3 regions of the Ralstonia sp. GX3-BWBA genome follow, and region 3 is predicted to be linked to each of the others. Evidence: predicted binding sites of a transcription regulator. Region 3 holds the regulator's gene; each other region holds the start of a gene.
The links. The regulator LexA, encoded in region 3, represses DNA repair genes until DNA is damaged. The targets are predictions, from matches to a motif close to ACTGTATNNNNATACAGT.
Positions count from the first base shown of each region.

Region 1: imuA (translesion DNA synthesis-associated protein ImuA) is a predicted target of LexA. The motif match lies at 4,727-4,744, and genes of this name have one in related genera.
Region 2: recA (recombinase RecA) is a predicted target of LexA. The motif match lies at 2,382-2,399, and genes of this name have one in related genera.

Region 1 is NZ_QMKS01000022.1:439-6,329, reverse strand. Features, by position in the region: gene DOD19_RS20455 (error-prone DNA polymerase) at 1-2,222, opposite strand, end outside; gene DOD19_RS20450 (DNA polymerase Y family protein) at 2,230-3,810, opposite strand; gene imuA (translesion DNA synthesis-associated protein ImuA) at 3,743-4,699, opposite strand; rRNA gene rrf (5S ribosomal RNA) at 5,021-5,133, opposite strand; partial or broken rRNA gene DOD19_RS20435 (23S ribosomal RNA) at 5,251-5,891, opposite strand, start outside.
Region 2 is NZ_QMKS01000009.1:1,025,399-1,031,289, reverse strand. Features, by position in the region: gene DOD19_RS12460 (sodium/substrate symporter small subunit) at 1-19, opposite strand, end outside; gene DOD19_RS12455 (sensor histidine kinase) at 16-1,584, opposite strand; gene DOD19_RS12450 (response regulator transcription factor) at 1,577-2,287, opposite strand; gene recA (recombinase RecA) at 2,553-3,611, shown strand; gene recX (recombination regulator RecX) at 3,708-4,187, shown strand; gene DOD19_RS12435 (DUF2889 domain-containing protein) at 4,475-5,101, shown strand; gene sucC (ADP-forming succinate--CoA ligase subunit beta) at 5,168-5,891, shown strand, end outside.
Region 3 is NZ_QMKS01000009.1:163,876-169,766, reverse strand. Features, by position in the region: gene DOD19_RS08305 (dipeptidase) at 1-985, shown strand, start outside; gene DOD19_RS08300 (cupin) at 1,002-1,313, shown strand; gene DOD19_RS08295 (hypothetical protein) at 1,655-1,840, opposite strand; gene lexA (transcriptional repressor LexA) at 1,960-2,610, opposite strand; gene DOD19_RS08285 (ferredoxin--NADP reductase) at 2,865-3,641, shown strand; gene DOD19_RS08280 (asparaginase) at 3,778-4,770, shown strand; gene rpsF (30S ribosomal protein S6) at 4,864-5,232, shown strand; gene priB (primosomal replication protein N) at 5,274-5,600, shown strand; gene rpsR (30S ribosomal protein S18) at 5,604-5,891, shown strand.

The DNA of each region.
Region 1 (5,891 bases), on a different contig from region 3:
GCGGGGTCGTAGCCCCTCTTCTCGACCATCGCATGCACCAAGCGCTCCTGATGCTGTGTGAGATTGCCCTTGCGCTTCCAGGCAGCCATGTCGCGGCGTAAGCGGTCAGCATCATCCGGACTGAAATCGCCGGCCTTCATGGCGATCTCCATCACCTGCTCCTGGAAGATCGGCACACCCAGCGTGCGTTCAAGCACGGCTTTTACCTCGGGCCCGGGGTATGTCACGCAATCGGTGTTGCCATTGCGCTTGGCCTCGCGCCGCTGCAGATACGGGTGCACCATGCCGCCCTGGATCGGCCCGGGCCGTACGATGGCCACCTGGATCACCAAGTCGTAGTACTCGCGTGGACGCAGACGCGGCAGCATCGACTGCTGCGCACGGGATTCGATCTGGAACACGCCGATGGTTTCTGCGCGGCAAATCATGTCATAGGTTTCCGTGTCGTCATCGCGCATATCCTGCATGGCAAGCTTGCCGGTTGCGCCGTAATGCTCGCGCCGTCCGGGCAGCGCATCCACCATATCGAGCGTGCGACGGATAGCCGTCAGCATGCCCAGCGCCAGTACGTCCACCTTCAGCAGGCGCAACGATTCGAGATCATCTTTATCCCACTGGATGACGCGACGGTTTTCCATCGCCGCATTCTCGATTGGCACCAGGCGCGAAAGCTTGCCCTGCGCAATCACGAACCCGCCCACGTGCTGTGACAGATGGCGCGGAAAACCACGTAACTGATCCACCAGTTGCGCCCAGCGCAGCACCAACGGCGATTCCGGGTCCAGACCCTGCTGGCCCGCGCGCTGGGCAAATTCCTTGCGGCTATCCCACCACGCCTGGCCCTTGGCCACCTGCTCGATAATGCCGAGATCAATACCCAACGCGCGACCTACGTCACGCAGTGCGCTACGCGTGCGGTACGTAATGAGCGCCGCCGCCAGCGCGGTACGTGTCACGCCGTACTTGTTGTAGATGTACTGGATGACCTCTTCGCGGCGCTGATGCTCGAAATCGACATCGATGTCGGGGGGCTCATTGCGCGCGCGCGAAAGAAAGCGCGCGAACAGCGTGTTGCCACTGTCCGGGTTCACCTCGGTAATCTGCAGGCAATAGCACACCGCCGAATTAGCCGCCGACCCACGTCCCTGGCAGAGAATTCCCTGGCTGCGCGCAAACTTCACCACGTCATAGACGGTCAGGAAGAACGGCTCGTAACCCAGTTCGGCAATTAGTCCGAGTTCCTCCTGGATCTGCTCGCACACCTTCTCCGGCACGCCGTTTGGATAACGCTTTGCGGCACCGGCCAACGTTTCCGCACGCAGGTATTCGGCCGGTGTCATACCTTCAGGCACGACTTCGCTCGGATATTCGTACTCGATCTCGTTGAGGGAAAAATTGCACAACGCCGCCAACTCCACCGTCCGGCGCAGGATCTTGGCACCGCGCTTGCCTTGATAGAGAAACGCGAGCTGCATGCGCGTGCGCATCGCTTGTTCAGCGCTGGGTGCAAGTTCCAGGCCGCATTCAGCAAGCGGCTTGGACAAACGGATGGCGGTCAGCACGTCGTGCAGCGGCTTGCGTTGGCGCGTGTGCATCTGCACGCCGCCGGTCGCGACCATGGGCACATCGATCTGCTCCGACACCGCCGCGACCATGCCGCGATGGCGGTCATCCGCGTACCGTAGCGGCAACTCCAGCGCAATCGATAGCCGATCACCAAACACGCGTTGGCACCACCACGCCTGAGCCAGCAGTTGCTGCGGGTCGGGATCGTAATCAGGCAGCAGAATCGCCAGGCAATCGGGCACGCCGCGCAGGTGAGCGAGCTCACCTTGGGGCGCGGCCAAATCGTCAGCCAGCAAACGGTATTCGCCCTTGGGTGCTGCCAGCCGCGCGTGCGTGATGATCTCGCTCAGGTTGCCGTAACCCTCGATGTTCTGCGCCAGCAGCACCAGCCGCAGCCAGGGTTCGCCATCGGCATTGCGCACCGTAAAGCGGCTGCCGATGATGAGCTTCAGTTCATGTTCCCTGGAAGCCACAAGCGCTCTCGCGGTGCCCGCCACAGAGCATTCGTCGGTCAGCGCCAGCGCTTGATAACCATACAGCTTGGCGCGCTCCACCAGTTCGTGCGGATGCGACGCGCCGGTCAGGAACGTGAAGTTGCTGATGCAATGCAGCTCGGCATAGTCGGGCAGAACAGGGAGTGGCGTGGTCGAAGTCATGACGTGCTTAGCCGAACAAGCCGTGCAGATACCAGCGGGCGTCCTCATCTCCCGCGTTGGCCTTGCTTGCGGAAACGCGCTCGCGATACACCCAGTAACGCTCGCCTTTTTCTCCCTCGACGATGAAGTAATCGCGCTTGATGAGGTCGTCGTCCCACCAGCCGGATTCAATGCGCTCGGGCATCGACACCAGCCGCAACAGCCCGCGGTAATACGGATAGTGCTGACGTGTCAGCAGCGGAATCGGCTTCTCCAGCAGCCACAGCGGGCGCTCCGGCTGCTGAGCGTGCCACTGCGCCAATGCTTGTCGCGCGGCAGCACGGCTCTGCGCGGTGGTTGCAGCATTCACCTCGACCCAGTGGTTGGCGCGCTCGGGACGATGATCGGCACACGGCTGCGGATGACGCACGTTCTCAGCACCCAGCCGGGCGATCAGCGTGTCGATCAGACGTGCAGCATCTTCAGCGCGACCACCGGGTTCGGGAAACAACGATTCCGTAGGCGGCGCGAGCGGCGTAGCGTCGGTCACCGTCAGGCGCAGTTCGACCACCGGGGCGATCAGCGTGAGCCGATGCACGCGCTCATGCAGCACCCGCGACAAGTGCGCCAGCGTGCGAACCGGCTGTGCCAGCGCGATCTCCACCGGCGTGGACGAAGCGGCATCCTCACTGCTCCGGCCGCGCCGGCGTTCGTGCTCCAGCGTGAGTCGATACGTCTTGGCGCCCAACTGAAGCGCCGACAGCCAGCCGACCAACTGCAACAACAATTGCTCCGAGGCCGCCAGCACACCTTCCGCGTTATCGATACGGCCTGGCAATTCCAGCGGCACATCGAAGCGCAACGGGGCGGTAAACCACGTGAAACTCTCGTGCCCGTTGCCATAAGCGGCGTCGAGCGTATCCACCAGCAACGGCCCGCAGCGCCGCCGCAGGCCGCTACGCGGCAACTCGCGCAAATCGGCCAGTGTGCGGCAGCCGAGGCCTTCAAGCCAATCGGGCCGCGTGAGTCGCGCCACCGCATCGACCGGCAATTGATCAAGCAACGCCGACAACCGCTTCTGCCGCACCGCCCTCCGCACACGCCCTTGACGTACTGCCGTGCGACGGCCACGTACCGGCATCGGTTGCGCACTGGCAAGCCATGCCGCACCGCGTGCCGTCGGTCCGGTGCCAAGCTGCGGCATGGCGCCCAACCGAACCGCGCAATACTTCACCGCCCGACACAGCGCACGATGTCCGCCGAACAAGCGCAAGCTGGCCTTGACCTCCAACAACACCGTCGCCTCATCCACCACATCCAACGTGACATGCGGCGTGAATGCCAGCAGCGCCAGCGCCAGCGATTGCAGCAACCGTGCCTCGGCCGACACGTCACGATCAAGCTGTACAGCATGCGGTACCAACGCCTGCGCGCCCGCCTGGCGCAGGCCTGCATGTACGCCTTCGCGCATCGCCAAGCGATTGGCCGACACCACGCGCCCCTGCTCCAGCACGACGACCGGCAAAGGCAGCGCGGCCGGGTCAGACCATCGGGGTCGAAGCGCGTCGAGTGGGAGACGGGGCAGATGCACCGCGATCCAGAACGGCATGATCGGAAGTGTGATGATCGGAAACGTCCGACAAAGCGTTGAACGCAACAGAAGACGAAGGAGACGAAAGCGCGGCCAGCAATTTCGCCGTGGCCGGATCCATGATGAACGGCTCTACCAACGGCACAGGCAACGGACGCACGGAAGCGCGACCGGCCCGAAGCGGATCCGCCAACGGCAGCAGCAACGGAGATTCACGCAACGGCCCACGCCGCTTGTGGAAGAGGATGGACAGCGCATCGGCGCCAGCCGGCTCCAGCCCCAGCCGCAGCACCGCCGGCGACGACTCACGCTGCGCCTGAGCCGGCCGGAACACCCAGATGGCGCTCTCTCCCGCCTGGGCCAACACTTGCAGCCTGCGCAACTCTCCTGGGCGTGCCCGGTTAAGCCAGATCAGCACACCATCGAAAGCCTTGCAGCGTAGAACCTGCTCGGCTGCCCACAGAAGATCAGCCGGCTTGTCAGCGCGCACCCAGACGATTTGTTCAGGAGAGAAATCCCAGCCCACCAGCCTCACTGCATTCGGCAGATGCGGCGGAGCAATCAGCGCGATGCGCCCTGCGCCCGTGCACAGCGTAGACAATGCCGGACGCAGCAACCGGCATTCACCAATACCGGATTGCGGGCACAGCAGCTCGATCAATCCGCCGAGGGGCCAGCCACCACCGGGCAATTCGGCATTCAGCGAGTCATACCCAGTGGTCAAAACGCGCCCGTCGCTTCGCGCCAGACGGCCTGCGCTCCACAATGCCGGATGTAGCGTTTCAGGTGATGGCACCGTCGAGGCTTTCGGCACAGGCGAACGCAACCCTGACATCGCGCGTCCAGCAGGAACAGGGCACTCCGCCACATCTTCGGCGATAAAAAGAGACGGGGACAACGCAAACATGGGAAACGCCAAAGCAAGCCGATGAATACTGTATAAATATACAGTATCACAGCTTTCCTTCAACGCGGTTTAGTTTTGCGTGTGCGTTGCAAGAGGGCGATAGCAGCCTCGAAGCACTGGAGTCGAGAAACTCACGAAGCTAATCAGTCTTGCAGGGGAGTCCGCGGACGTCTCCGTTGGGAGGCGTTTTGTTTTTGGGGAGAGGCGGAGGGGAATGTTGCTGGGATCTGGCTGGGATCAATGCAGCAAGCCGGGTGCGAGCCGATTGCGCAAAGGCAAACACCCCAGCTCTAAGGTAGAGCTGGGGTGTTGTATGGGAGAGCCTGGCGATGACCTACTTTCACACGGGAATCCGCACTATCATCGGCGCGGAGTCGTTTCACGGTCCTGTTCGGGATGGGAAGGGGTGGTACCGACTCGCTATGGTCACCAGGCTATGACTTGTCGTCCCGTTGACGAGGTCAACGGGACCAATATGGGAATGTAGATTTTGGGTTGTGAGTTGTGTGTATCAGGCACAAGGCGGACCCAGCCGGAAACATACCGGTTATAGGATCAAGCCGCACGGGCAATTAGTACTGGTTAGCTGAACGCATTACTGCGCTTCCACACCCAGCCTATCAACGTCCTGGTCTCGAACGACCCTTCAGGGAGATCAAGTCTCCAGGGAATCCTCATCTTCAGGCAAGTTTCCCGCTTAGATGCTTTCAGCGGTTATCTCTTCCGTACATAGCTACCCTGCGATGCCTCTGGCGAGACAACAGGTACACCAGCGGTACGTCCACTCCGGTCCTCTCGTACTAGGAGCAGCCCCCGTCAAGATTCCAACGCCCACGGCAGATAGGGACCAAACTGTCTCACGACGTTTTAAACCCAGCTCACGTACCTCTTTAAATGGCGAACAGCCATACCCTTGGGACCGGCTACAGCCCCAGGATGAGATGAGCCGACATCGAGGTGCCAAACACCGCCGTCGATATGAACTCTTGGGCGGTATCAGCCTGTTATCCCCAGAGTACCTTTTATCCGTTGAGCGATGGCCCTTCCATACAGAACCACCGGATCACTATGTCCTGCTTTCGCACCTGCTCGACTTGTCGGTCTCGCAGTTAAGCACGCTTTTGCCATTGCACTTTAGGTACGATGTCCGACCGTACCAAGCGTACCTTCGAACTCCTCCGTTACACTTTGG
Region 2 (5,891 bases), 860 kb from region 3:
TTCCGGGCGTGATGCTCATGCGTTGGCTTCCTCGCCTGGCGAGCAGCGATGCAGCGTGATGCGAAAGCGCGCCCCCGCCAGCCGCGGCGATGCCTGATACACGTTGTCGAGCACCTCGATGTCGCCGCCGTGTTGCTGCACGATCTCGCGCACGATGGCCAGGCCCAACCCGCTGCCCTCGGCCTGCGTGCCAAGAATGCGGTAGAAGCGCTGCATCACGCGTTCGCGCTCGGCCGCGGGGATGCCGGGGCCGGTGTCATCCACATCGATGAAGACGAACGGTTCGAACGGCGCGGTGGTCACGCGCACGGTGACATGTCCGCCGTCGGGCGTGTAGCGGATCGCGTTGTCGAGCAGGTTGTTGAGCATCTCGGCGAGCATCGTTGCATTGCCCGAAATCGTGACCGGCGGCCCAGGCTCTTCAAAGCCGAGGTCGATCTGCTTGGCCCACGCCTTGGGCAGCCACTCGGCCACCACCTGGCGTGACAGCGCGCAGATATCCAGCGGCACTAGACCGTCGGTCGCGCCCATGTTTTCCATGCGCGCCAGCGAAAGCAGCTGCTTCACGAGGTGCGCGGTGCGATCCGAGCTGTCGGCGATATGCGCGAGCGTGCGGCGCAGCTCATCGGGCGATTGTTCGCGCTGTGCCAGCTCTGCCTGCATGCGCAGACCCGCCAGCGGCGTCTTCATCTGATGCGCGGCGTCTGCGATGAAGCGCTTCTGCGTGTGCACCGATTGCTCCAGCCGCCCGAGCAGGTCATTGAACGACGCCACCAGCGGCGTCAGCTCCTGCGGCGCGGCGCCTTCGTCGATAGGGCTGGTGTCGCCCGGGTTACGCGCGCGGATGCGCTCCTGAATCGCATTGAGCGGCGCCAGCCCGCGCGTGAGGCCAAACCACACCAGGATCACCGCCAACGGCAGGATGACGAACTGCGGCAGGATCACGCCCTTGATGATTTCGTTCGCGAGTTGCGCGCGCTTGTCGAGCGTTTCCGCCACCTGCACCAGCGCAGGTTTGTCGCCGGAGCCTGGCCGCTGCACGAACGTATAGGCAACGCGAATCTCAGCGCCGTGGATGTGGTCGTCGCGCAGCTGCACGAGGCCACCGGCGTTGGCGTCTTCCTCGGGCGGCAGCGGGAGGTCGCGGTCACCGGAGACAAACTCGCCGTTCGTGCCGAGCACTTGGTAGTAGATGTTGTCGGTTTCGTCCGCGCGCAAAATCTCGCGCGCCGAGATCGGCAGTTGCAGTGTCACGCGCCCATTCACCTCGCGCAGTTGCTGGCTGAGCACGATCGCGCTCGATTCCAGCGCGCGGTCGTATGGCGCATTCGCAATCGACTTGGCCACCAGGTACGTCACCGCAATGCTCATCGGCCACAGCAACAGCAGCGGCGCTAGCATCCAGTCGAGAATTTCGCCGAAGAGGGATCGGGCGACGGGCCGCGTGGCGTCGTCTTCGAGGTGGGGGAGGGTGTCGGTGAGGTCGCCCCCGTCATCGGGGCCCCCGGCCTCGGGCGCCGCGTCGGCACGTTCGCGCAGCGACGCGCGATGCCGACGCCACGGCCAGGCCAGCCGATCACCCATGGGCAGCCGTCGCGGTTGTCGTCGGGGTGGCCATGCGTTCCAAGCAATAGCCCAGTCCGCGCACGGTAGCGATGCGGATGCCTTCCACCTCGATCTTCTTGCGCAGCCGGTGGATGTAGACCTCGATGGCGTTGTTGCTGACTTCTTCGCCCCAGCCGCACAGGTGGTCGACCAGTTGCTCCTTCGACACCAGGCGACCGACGCGCGCCAGCAGAATCTCCAGCAGCCCGATCTCACGCGCCGACAGTTCCACCACCTGATCATGGATATAGGCAATGCGCCCGACTTGGTCGAACGCCAGCGGCCCATGGCGAACGAGCGTAGCGCCACCGCCCGTGCCCCGGCGCACCAGCGCACGCACGCGTGCTTCCAGTTCGGACAGCGCGAAGGGCTTGGCCATGTAATCGTCGGCACCAAGGTCCAGTCCCTTGACGCGTTCTTCCACACTGTCGGCGGCGGTCAGTATCAGCACCGGCAGCATCGCCCCGCGCGAGCGCAGGCGCTTGAGGACCTCCAGCCCGGACATACGCGGCAGGCCCACGTCGAGAATCAGCAGGTCATAGGTTTGGGCCGTTTGCGCGGACAGCGCCGCGTCGGCAGTCGCCCCATCGGAGGCTTGGTCGACGGCATAACCCGCTTGGCGTAGCGAGCGTGTGAGCCCGTCAGCCAGCGTGGCGTCGTCTTCGGCAATCAGGATGCGCATGCGTGTCTCCCCGCGATGCCGGGCAAGATGTCTTGCCCATCCCGCCCGCTACATTGTTTTCGCGCGACATGTGTTCTGGAGACTTGTCAAAACCACTGGTTTTTTATACAGTACTCCGAATTCGCGGTGCTGTAGTCTTGGCGGCGCTAAAGTCATGGAATGGGTCGTGTCGGGGCAATCACGCTGCGGCCCGTTATTGCAGGCAACCGCTGGAATCGCAAGCCCTTGCGGCCCATTTATACACCAATTTGCACGAAGGACGACCATGGAAGACGGTAAGAAGGCAGCCGCAATGAGCGCAGAAAAGCAGAAGGCGCTGGCTGCCGCGCTCGCGCAGATCGAAAAGCAGTTCGGCAAGGGCTCCATCATGAAGATGGGCGACGCCGAGGTCGAGCCGGTCCAAGTCGTGTCGACAGGTTCGTTGGGGTTGGACGTGGCGCTGGGCGTTGGTGGCTTGCCGCGCGGCCGCGTAGTGGAAATCTACGGTCCGGAATCGTCGGGTAAAACTACCCTGACACTGCAGGTGGTTGCCGAGATGCAGAAGCTGGGCGGCACTTGCGCCTTCATCGATGCGGAACATGCTCTAGACGTCACTTATGCCGACAAGATTGGCGTGAGCGTGCCGGACCTGCTGATCTCCCAACCGGACACGGGTGAACAAGCTCTGGAAATTGCCGACGCGCTGGTTCGGTCGGGCTCGGTTGATCTGATCGTCATCGACTCGGTGGCTGCTCTGGTGCCAAAGGCTGAAATTGAAGGCGAAATGGGCGACGCGTTGCCCGGCCTGCAGGCCCGCCTGATGAGCCAGGCACTGCGCAAGCTGACCGGCACCATCAAGAAGACCAATTGCATGGTCATCTTCATCAACCAGATCCGCATGAAGATCGGCGTGATGTTCGGCTCGCCGGAAACCACCACGGGTGGTAACGCACTCAAGTTCTACGCTTCGGTGCGTCTGGACATCCGCCGCATCGGCTCGATCAAGAAGGGCGACGAGGTGGTCGGCAACGAGACCAAGGTCAAGGTCGTCAAGAACAAGGTGGCGCCGCCGTTCCGCGAAGCCATCTTCGACATCCTCTACGGCCAGGGCGTGTCGCGCGAGGGCGAAATCATCGACCTCGGCGTGGAAGCCAAGATCGTTGAGAAGTCCGGCGCCTGGTACAGCTACGGCGGCGAGCGCATCGGCCAAGGCCGTGACAACTGCCGTGAATACCTGCGCGAGAACCCCGACCTCGCCCGCGACATCGAGAACAAGGTCCGCGAAGCACTGGGCGTGACGCCGATGGGCGCCGTCGCAGTGGCCGAGACCGTCGGAGAAGAGTAATTGGGTTGGCCGTCGGCACAGATCGACGGCTCTATCGAGCTTCATACGCCTGCCGTCCCCCAACGGTGGGCGTTTTCTTTTTGAGCCTGAAACCGTATGCCGTTGCCGCGCCCACCGTTATCGCTGAAGGCACGCGCGCTGGGCTATCTGTCTCGGCGCGAGCACAGCCGCGTCGAACTGCGCCGTAAGTTGGTGCCGCACGCCGAGTCTGCCGAGGAGGTCGACGCGCTGCTGGATTGGCTGGAAGGCGAAAACTGGCTCTCCAACACGCGCTTTGCTGAAAGCATGGTGCACCGCCGCGCGGGCCGCTACGGTACAGCGCGCTTGATGCAGGAGTTGAAGACGCATCAGCTTGGCGCAGAGACGCTGGGCGAGGTCAAGGCGCAACTGCAAAGCACGGAAGCAGCCCGGGCCAAAGCCCTGTGGGAAAAACGCTTCGGCCGCCCACCGGCCGACTTGGCCGAACGTGCCAAGCAGGTGCGATACATGATGGCGCGTGGATTCTCCCGTTCCGTGGTGTCGCGCATCATCGCAGGGGCGCATGAACTGCTGGAAGATGGCGACGAACCCGCCTGAACGCCGCCGATCTCGCCACAATTCGCGCCGAACAATTCTCTTGTGTGCGGATCGTGTCGGTTGCACCTCCCCCGGTTGTTGCAACCGCTTTCACACTGCGTTGCAGCACGCGACCAGTCTGGTCGTGACGACGTGTTAAAATTCGAGTCTTTGGTACCGTCCTTCATCTCAATTGCCGGACGGTAGTGTTCGTGTGTGGCGGCTGATGCGCTGCTGCATATGTCCCGTAGGCGATGCGCGAGATCCGCGTGCGCCGCCTCCATCGGTCCTATCGGTCTGTCTGGTCCATGCCTCTGTCTGCCCCCGTCCCGCGCGTCATGCGCCACCGCCGTGCCATCACGGTGGAGGCCTATTTGCGGGAAGACGGCTTGTGGGACATCGAAGCGCGCCTGACCGACACAAAACCACGTGACATCCCCCTGGCCAGCGGCGGCGTGCGCCCCGAGGGCCAGCCGCTGCATGACCTGTGGCTGCGCGTGACGATCGATACCCGCATGAACGTCGTGGATGCCGAAGCGTGTTCCGACTGGGTGCCGTACCCCACACATTGCGACACGATTGGCCCCGCCTACCGGAAGCTCATCGGCCTGAACCTGATGAAGGGATTTCGAAAGGCCTCGCGTGAGAGACTCGGCGGCGTGGCGGGCTGTACGCACCTGACCGAGCTGTGCGGTGTGCTTCCGACCGCCGCCATCCAGGCCTTCGCGGGCGACGTTTTCCCGGTGCGTGATAACTCTACCGACCTCCGGCCCGTCGAGCCTGGCGAGAAGCCGCCTTATCAACTCCACGGCTGCCATGCCCTGCATCTTGAGGGCGAGGTGGTCCGCAAGCATTACCCGCGCTGGTTTGCATACCAGCCCGAAGCCAAGATCCAACCGCCACCCACCGAACTGTCGCCTGAGCCCTCGTCCTGAAGGGCACCGCGCTGTTCGCGTTTTCAATACTCATCACACTCACTCTGCCTAGCAAAGGAAACACGCATGAATATCCATGAGTACCAAGGCAAGGAAATCCTGCGCAAATACAATGTGCCGGTTCCGCGCGGCATTCCGGCCTTCTCGGTCGACGAGGCCATCAAGGCTGCTGAAACCCTGGGCGGCCCGGTGTGGGTCGTGAAGGCACAGATTCATGCGGGTGGCCGTGGTAAGGGCGGCGGCGTGAAGGTTGCCAAGAGCATGGACCAGGTCAAGGAATACGCCAGCAGCATCCTGGGCATGACGCTGGTGACGCACCAGACCGGTCCGGAAGGCAAGCTGGTCAAGCGCCTGCTGATCGAAGAAGGCGCGGACATCAAGAAAGAACTGTATGTGTCGCTCGTGGTGGACCGCGTGTCGCAGCAGGTCGCGCTGATGGCCTCGAGCGAAGGCGGCATGGACATCGAAGAAGTCGCCGAATCGCATCCGGAAAAGATCCACACGCTGCTGATCGATCCGCAAGCCGGCCTGCAAGACGCTCAGGCTGACGACATCGCTCGCAAGATCGGCGTGCCCGACGCGAGCCTGGCACAAGCCCGCCAAGCCCTGCAAGGCCTGTACAAGGCATTCTGGGAAACCGACGCTTCGCAAGCTGAAATCAACCCGCTGATCCTGACCGGCGACGGCAAGGTCATCGCGCTGGACGCCAAGTTCAACTTCGACTCGAACGCGCTGTTCCGTCACCCGGAAATCGTGGCTTACCGCGATCTGGATGAAGAAGATCCGGCCG
Region 3 (5,891 bases):
GTACTACCGCGAGCACACACAATTGCCCGCGTACAACATCGTGCTCGACAGCAAATACCCGGCGGTGGTAGCCGAGAAAGGCACTGGCGCGCTGAAGGTGTTTTTCCCTGCGCAGGCCGGCGATGCAACGCATACGGCCATCGTTTCGATGACGGGTGCGGCGTCGGCCAGCTCCGTCCCGCAGACGGCCACCGCTACGCTCAAAGGCGGGGATCTGGGCGTGGCGGCCGCCGCGCTCGAAGCCAAGCGCGACGCGTTCGTGAACAGCTTGGCCGCACAGGGCAAGTTTGTGATCGACATCACGCGCACCGCGGACAGCATCGTCGTCAAGGTTACCGGCACGTCGGCGCACGGCTCGCGCCCGGAGGAAGGCGTTAACCCGCTGCCGCGTCTGGCGCTGTTCCTGCGAGCAGCCGATCTCGGTCTGGCGGACAACGCTTACGCTCACGCTGTGCGCTACCTCACCGACCTTTACGGCACCGACTACCTCGGCAACACCATGGGCCTCGCCTACAAGGACGACTTCATGGGTCCGCTCACCATCTCGCCTACGGTGATCGGCGACAAGAATGGCCGCGTGGAGGTGACCGCCAACGTACGCATGCCGCGCGGCAAAACGCCCGACGCGCTGCGCGGTGAGATCGCCGGCAAGATCAACGCATGGGCCAACGCCAACCATGTCGCCCTTGAGATCAACCACGAGCAAGGCAACTGGATGGCACGCGATCCGAAGGGGGCATGGCTGTCGACGCTGCTCAACATCTACGGAGACACCACGGGCCTCGACGCCAAGCCCGTGCCGACCGCCGGCAGTACAACCGCCAAGCTGATGCCGAACGCCATCAACTTCGGTCCCGCCATGCCCGGCAAGAAGTACACCGCGCACAACGCCAACGAGTACAAGGAAGTGCCGGACCTCGACCTCGATATGCAGATGTTCACCGAGATGCTGGTACGTATCGGCAATCTGCAGTCGATGCAGTAACCGCCGGAGGATCGCCATGAACATCATCCGCGCCAAGTCGTTCACTGCCGAGCGTGCCTGGGGCGCGCTCGATATTGCCAACATGAGCGGCATTACGACGCGCTTGCATTGGACCGACGAGCCTTATCGCTGGCATGTGAACGATGGCGAAGAGGTGTTTGTGGTGCTCGACGGCACGGTCGACATGCATTACCGCGAAGCCGGCGAAGAGAAGGTCGCGACGCTGGAGCCCGGCGACATCTTCTTCGCCGGTGTCGGCTGCGAGCATGTGGCGCACCCACGCGGTGAGGCAAGAATTCTCGTCGTCGAGAAAGCCGGGAGCGTTTAGCGGCTCGCCAGCCGATTGCGAAAAAAAAGCCCGCAATGTGCGGGCTTCGAATTCAGCGATCTCATTGCCCCTGAGGGCACTGGCAATACTACTGTCACGTACGCCAAACAACATCCGGGTAAACGTCCGTTTTGCTGACGGAACATCGCCGAATGTGCCGCTGCAGCAACTTGCGAACAGAAAAAAACAGCCCGCTCAGACGGCGGGCCGAAAATCAGTTGAAGAAAGCCCTGTCCTCAGGGCAGGGCAAGTGTATGAAATCAGTTGCGGCGGCAGCATTGGGGTATGCCCTGATCGGCCGCTGGAGCGCGTTTCATCGCCCCTCATCGTCCTTCTTTTCCTCAGCAGTTTTCGGCGCCAGCGGTACGTGAAGCGACCGGAATCGCATCCAGCATGCGGCAGATGGCGGCCATGCTGCCGACCATCGTACGGCGCTGCTCCCCCTGATAGATGCGCACGCCTTGGGTTTGGCGGAAGGGCACCGGCTGTACCGGACGGCGGCGGGAAGACATCGATCCGAGTCGCATGGCAGACCTCGTGAGTTCGGGTGGAAAAGCGAGAGGCAAGACTCCGCCCTGGCGAGCCGATGGCTCACCTCCAGGTTGGATCAAACAGCGAAGGTTTGGCGCTGAGATGCGCCGGAGACTTACGGAGCAGCAGGCCGGATCAGACCGACGGCCAGGCCCTCCAGGTGAAACTCATCACGATCCAGATCGACGTGGATCGGTTCGAAATCCGGGTTCTCGGCAATCAGCTCGACATGCCGGCCCTTGCGCTGGAAGCGCTTGACCGTGACATCGTCGCCAAGTCGAGCAACAACGATCTTGCCGTTGGTGGCTTCGGCGGCGCGCTGCACGGCCAGCAGATCGCCATCCAGAATGCCGGCGTCGCGCATGCTCATGCCACGCACCTTCAGCAGAAAATCGGGCTGCGCAGAAAACAGCGACGGATCCACCTGATACTGGCGATCAATGTGTTCTGCAGCCAGGATGGGGCTACCGGCGGCTACGCGGCCAACCAGTGGCAGCGTCAATTGCATCAACCCCATCGAGGGCAGCGAGAACTGATGCTGCGCCGTGTTGCCTGCTGCCCGCAGCCGAATGCCGCGCGAGGCGCCGGGCGTCAGCTCGATCACGCCCTTGCGTGCCAGCGCGCGCAGGTGTTCCTCGGCCGCGTTCGGCGATGAGAAGCCGAACTCGGCGGCAATCTCGGCGCGCGTTGGCGGAAAGCCCGTGCGCTGGATCGTCTGGCTGATCAGGTCGTAAATCTGCTGTTGGCGAGAGGTGAGGGCGGCCATTGGCGTACTGTATATTTGAACAGGTGCTGTGATTTTATACAGTGACGCGGGAAGCGCAAGTGATTTTGTTGTGATGTGTTGCGTGAGCACCCGGCCCTTATGACCGGCGTCAAAACCTATGCGACTGGTTAGAAGCTTATGCGCAATCCATGCAGGCGCGGCCGTGGGGAATCGCATAAAATCAAGGCCTTGACCGATTTTTTGCACCGCCACATAGCCCGATTGAGCCTCGTTGGGCTGGCCCGAACGTCACCATGTCCGCCTTCAATCAAGAGACCGTTCTGAGCGTCCATCATTGGAACGACTCGCTATTCAGCTTCAAGACCACGCGTGATCAGGCGCTGCGCTTCCATAACGGCCACTTCGTCATGATCGGGCTGGAGGTCGAGGGCAAGCCGCTGATGCGCGCCTACAGCATTGCCAGCCCGAACTACGAAGAGCACCTCGAGTTCTTTAGCATCAAGGTGCAGAACGGTCCGCTGACGTCGCGGCTGCAGCATCTGAAGGTGGGCGACAAGCTGCTGGTGAGCAAGAAGCCGGTCGGCACGCTTGTGCTGGATGACCTGCTGCCCGGCAAGAACCTGTATCTGTTCGGGACCGGCACCGGCCTCGCGCCTTTCATGAGCATCATCCAAGACCCGGACACCTACGAGCGCTTCGAGAAGGTCGTGCTGCTGCACGGTGTGCGCCAAGTGAGCGAGCTGGCCTATGCCGACTTCATCACCCGCGAATTGCCGAATAACGAGTTCTTCGGCGATCAGGTGCGCGAGAAGCTGATCTACTACCCGACCGTCACGCGCGAGCCGTTCCGCAACATGGGGCGCCTGACTGACCTCGTCGATAGCGGCAAGCTGTCTGCCGACATCGGCCTGCCTCCGATGGATCCGGCAGTGGATCGCGCCATGATCTGCGGCAGTCCGGCCATGCTGGAAGACACTTGCAAGCTGCTCGATGCCCGGGGTTTCAAGATCTCGCCGCGCATGGGCGAGGCCGGTGACTACGTGATCGAGCGCGCTTTCGTCGAGAAATAATCGACGTTGCTTCCGCTGCAAACGCCGGCCTGTGAGCCGGCGTTTTGTTTTCGGGGCGCCCAGGGCAATCCCGCGTCGGCAAAGGCGGGGCGGGCGGATACAATGCGCGCCTTGCCCACAACGCATGTCTGCAACGATGTCCTTGCCTACCATCGCCATCCTCGCTACCGGCGGCACGATCGCCGGCTCCGCTGACGACGCTGGCTCCGCCGCGCGCTACCGCGCAGGCGCCGTCCCCATCGATCAACTGCTCGCGGCCAGCAAACTTGGTTTAGAGCGCCTCGCCAACGTGCGCGCCGAGCAGGTCGCCCAGATCGACAGCAAGGACCTGACGTTCGAGGTATGGGAAAAACTGGTTGCACGCATCCGTCACTGGATCGACGTCGAGCGTGTGGACGGCGTGGTCATCACGCACGGTACCGACACGCTGGAGGAAACCGCGATGCTGCTGCACCTGACGCAGCAGACCGATACCCCGATCGTCCTGACGGCGGCGATGCGGCCGTCGACGTCGCTGTCGGCGGATGGTCCGCTGAATTTGCTGAACGCGGTACGGCTCGCGGCCAATCCGTCTGCGCGCGGGCGTGGCGTGTTGGTGGCGCTCAACCAGCGCGTGCATGCCGCTCGCGATGTGCAGAAGAGTCACACTTACGCGGTGGAGGCTTTTGTCTCGCCGGATACGGGGGCGCTGGGTTTCGTGCTCGACACGCAGGTGCAGTTTCAGCGTGCCGGGCAGCGTGTAGCCGCGGCAGACGTGTTGCCGATGCCGCCAGCGGGGCAGTGGCCATGGGTTGAGGTTGTGGCGAGCTATGCGCAACCCGATGCACGTGTGGTCGATGCCCTGGTTGCCGCTGGCGTAAAGGGGCTGGTGATTGCCGCAACTGGCGCAGGCTCGATTCACGCCAATCTTGAGGCCGCGCTGAACCGGGCGAGTCAGCAGGGCGTTTTCGTGCTGCGTTCCACGCGTACCGGGGCTGGCGTGGTGCCCGCGCAACCTGGTGGAGAGCGCTGGGCCTCGAGCGGCTCGCTTAACCCATATAAGGCGCGTGTGCTGTTGACGTTGCTTCTGGCCTCAGGCCGCGCCCAGGCAGAAGTTGCCTCCCTGCAGCAAGTCATTGATCGATATTGAAAAAATCTCCAAGGCCTGCGTATAATGGCAGGCTAACCAACCTTGCTGCACCGGAGTGTGACGCCCGGGCGGCTTAATCCACAAGGAGCGTCAATGCGTCATTACGAAATCGTATTCATCGTCCATCCGGACCAGAGCGAGCAAGTGCCCGCGATGATCGAGCGCTACAAGAGCACGGTCACCACGCAAGGCGGCCAAGTGCACCGCGTCGAGGACTGGGGCCGTCGTCAACTGGCCTACATGATCCAGAAGCTCGCGAAGGCTCACTACGTGTGCCTGAACATCGAGTGCGGCAAGGACACCCTGGCTGAGCTTGAGCACGCGTTCAAGTTCAACGACGCCGTGCTGCGTCACCTCATCGTTCAGACCAAGAAGGCTGAAACGGCACCGTCGCCGATGATGAAGGAAGTCGCACGCGAAGAGGCCAAGAAGGCCGCCGCTCAGACCGAACAGGCCGCCTGATGCCGCGCGGTGCTGCGCAAGCCTGATCGCGCATCACCAGTATGAACGAAACCCACGGGGACAGCGCCATCAACCGCCTGCAGCTCGTCGCCACTCTGGTCGAGCGCGAGGTGATGCGATACACCCCAGCCGGCGTACCGATCGTCAATTGTCTTCTGGCATACAGCGGGCAGGCGGTCGAAGCGCAGACAGTGCGGCAGATCGAGTTTTCGATGGAAGCACTGGCAGCCGGCAAGATGGCTTCCGTTCTGGATCGCATCGCTCCGGGCACCGTCCTGGATTGCGTAGGATTCTTGGCTCGCAAGCACCGCAGCAGTAAGGCACTGGTCTTTCACATCTCCGGATGTAACGTATTCGTAAAGGATTGAATCATGGCATTCATGAACAAGAAGCAGCGCGACGCGAAGAATAAGAAGCGCTTCCAGCAGCAAAACCCGTTGTTCAAGCGCAAGAAGTTCTGCCGCTTCACCGTGGCCGGCGTTGAGCAGATCGACTACAAGGATCTGGATACGCTCAAGGACTTCATCGGCGAGAACGGCAAGATCACCCCGGCCCGCCTGACCGGCACGCGCGCGATCTATCAGCGCCAGCTGGACACGGCCATCAAGCGCGCACGTTTCCTCGCGCTGATGCCGTACACCGATCAGCACAAGCACTAA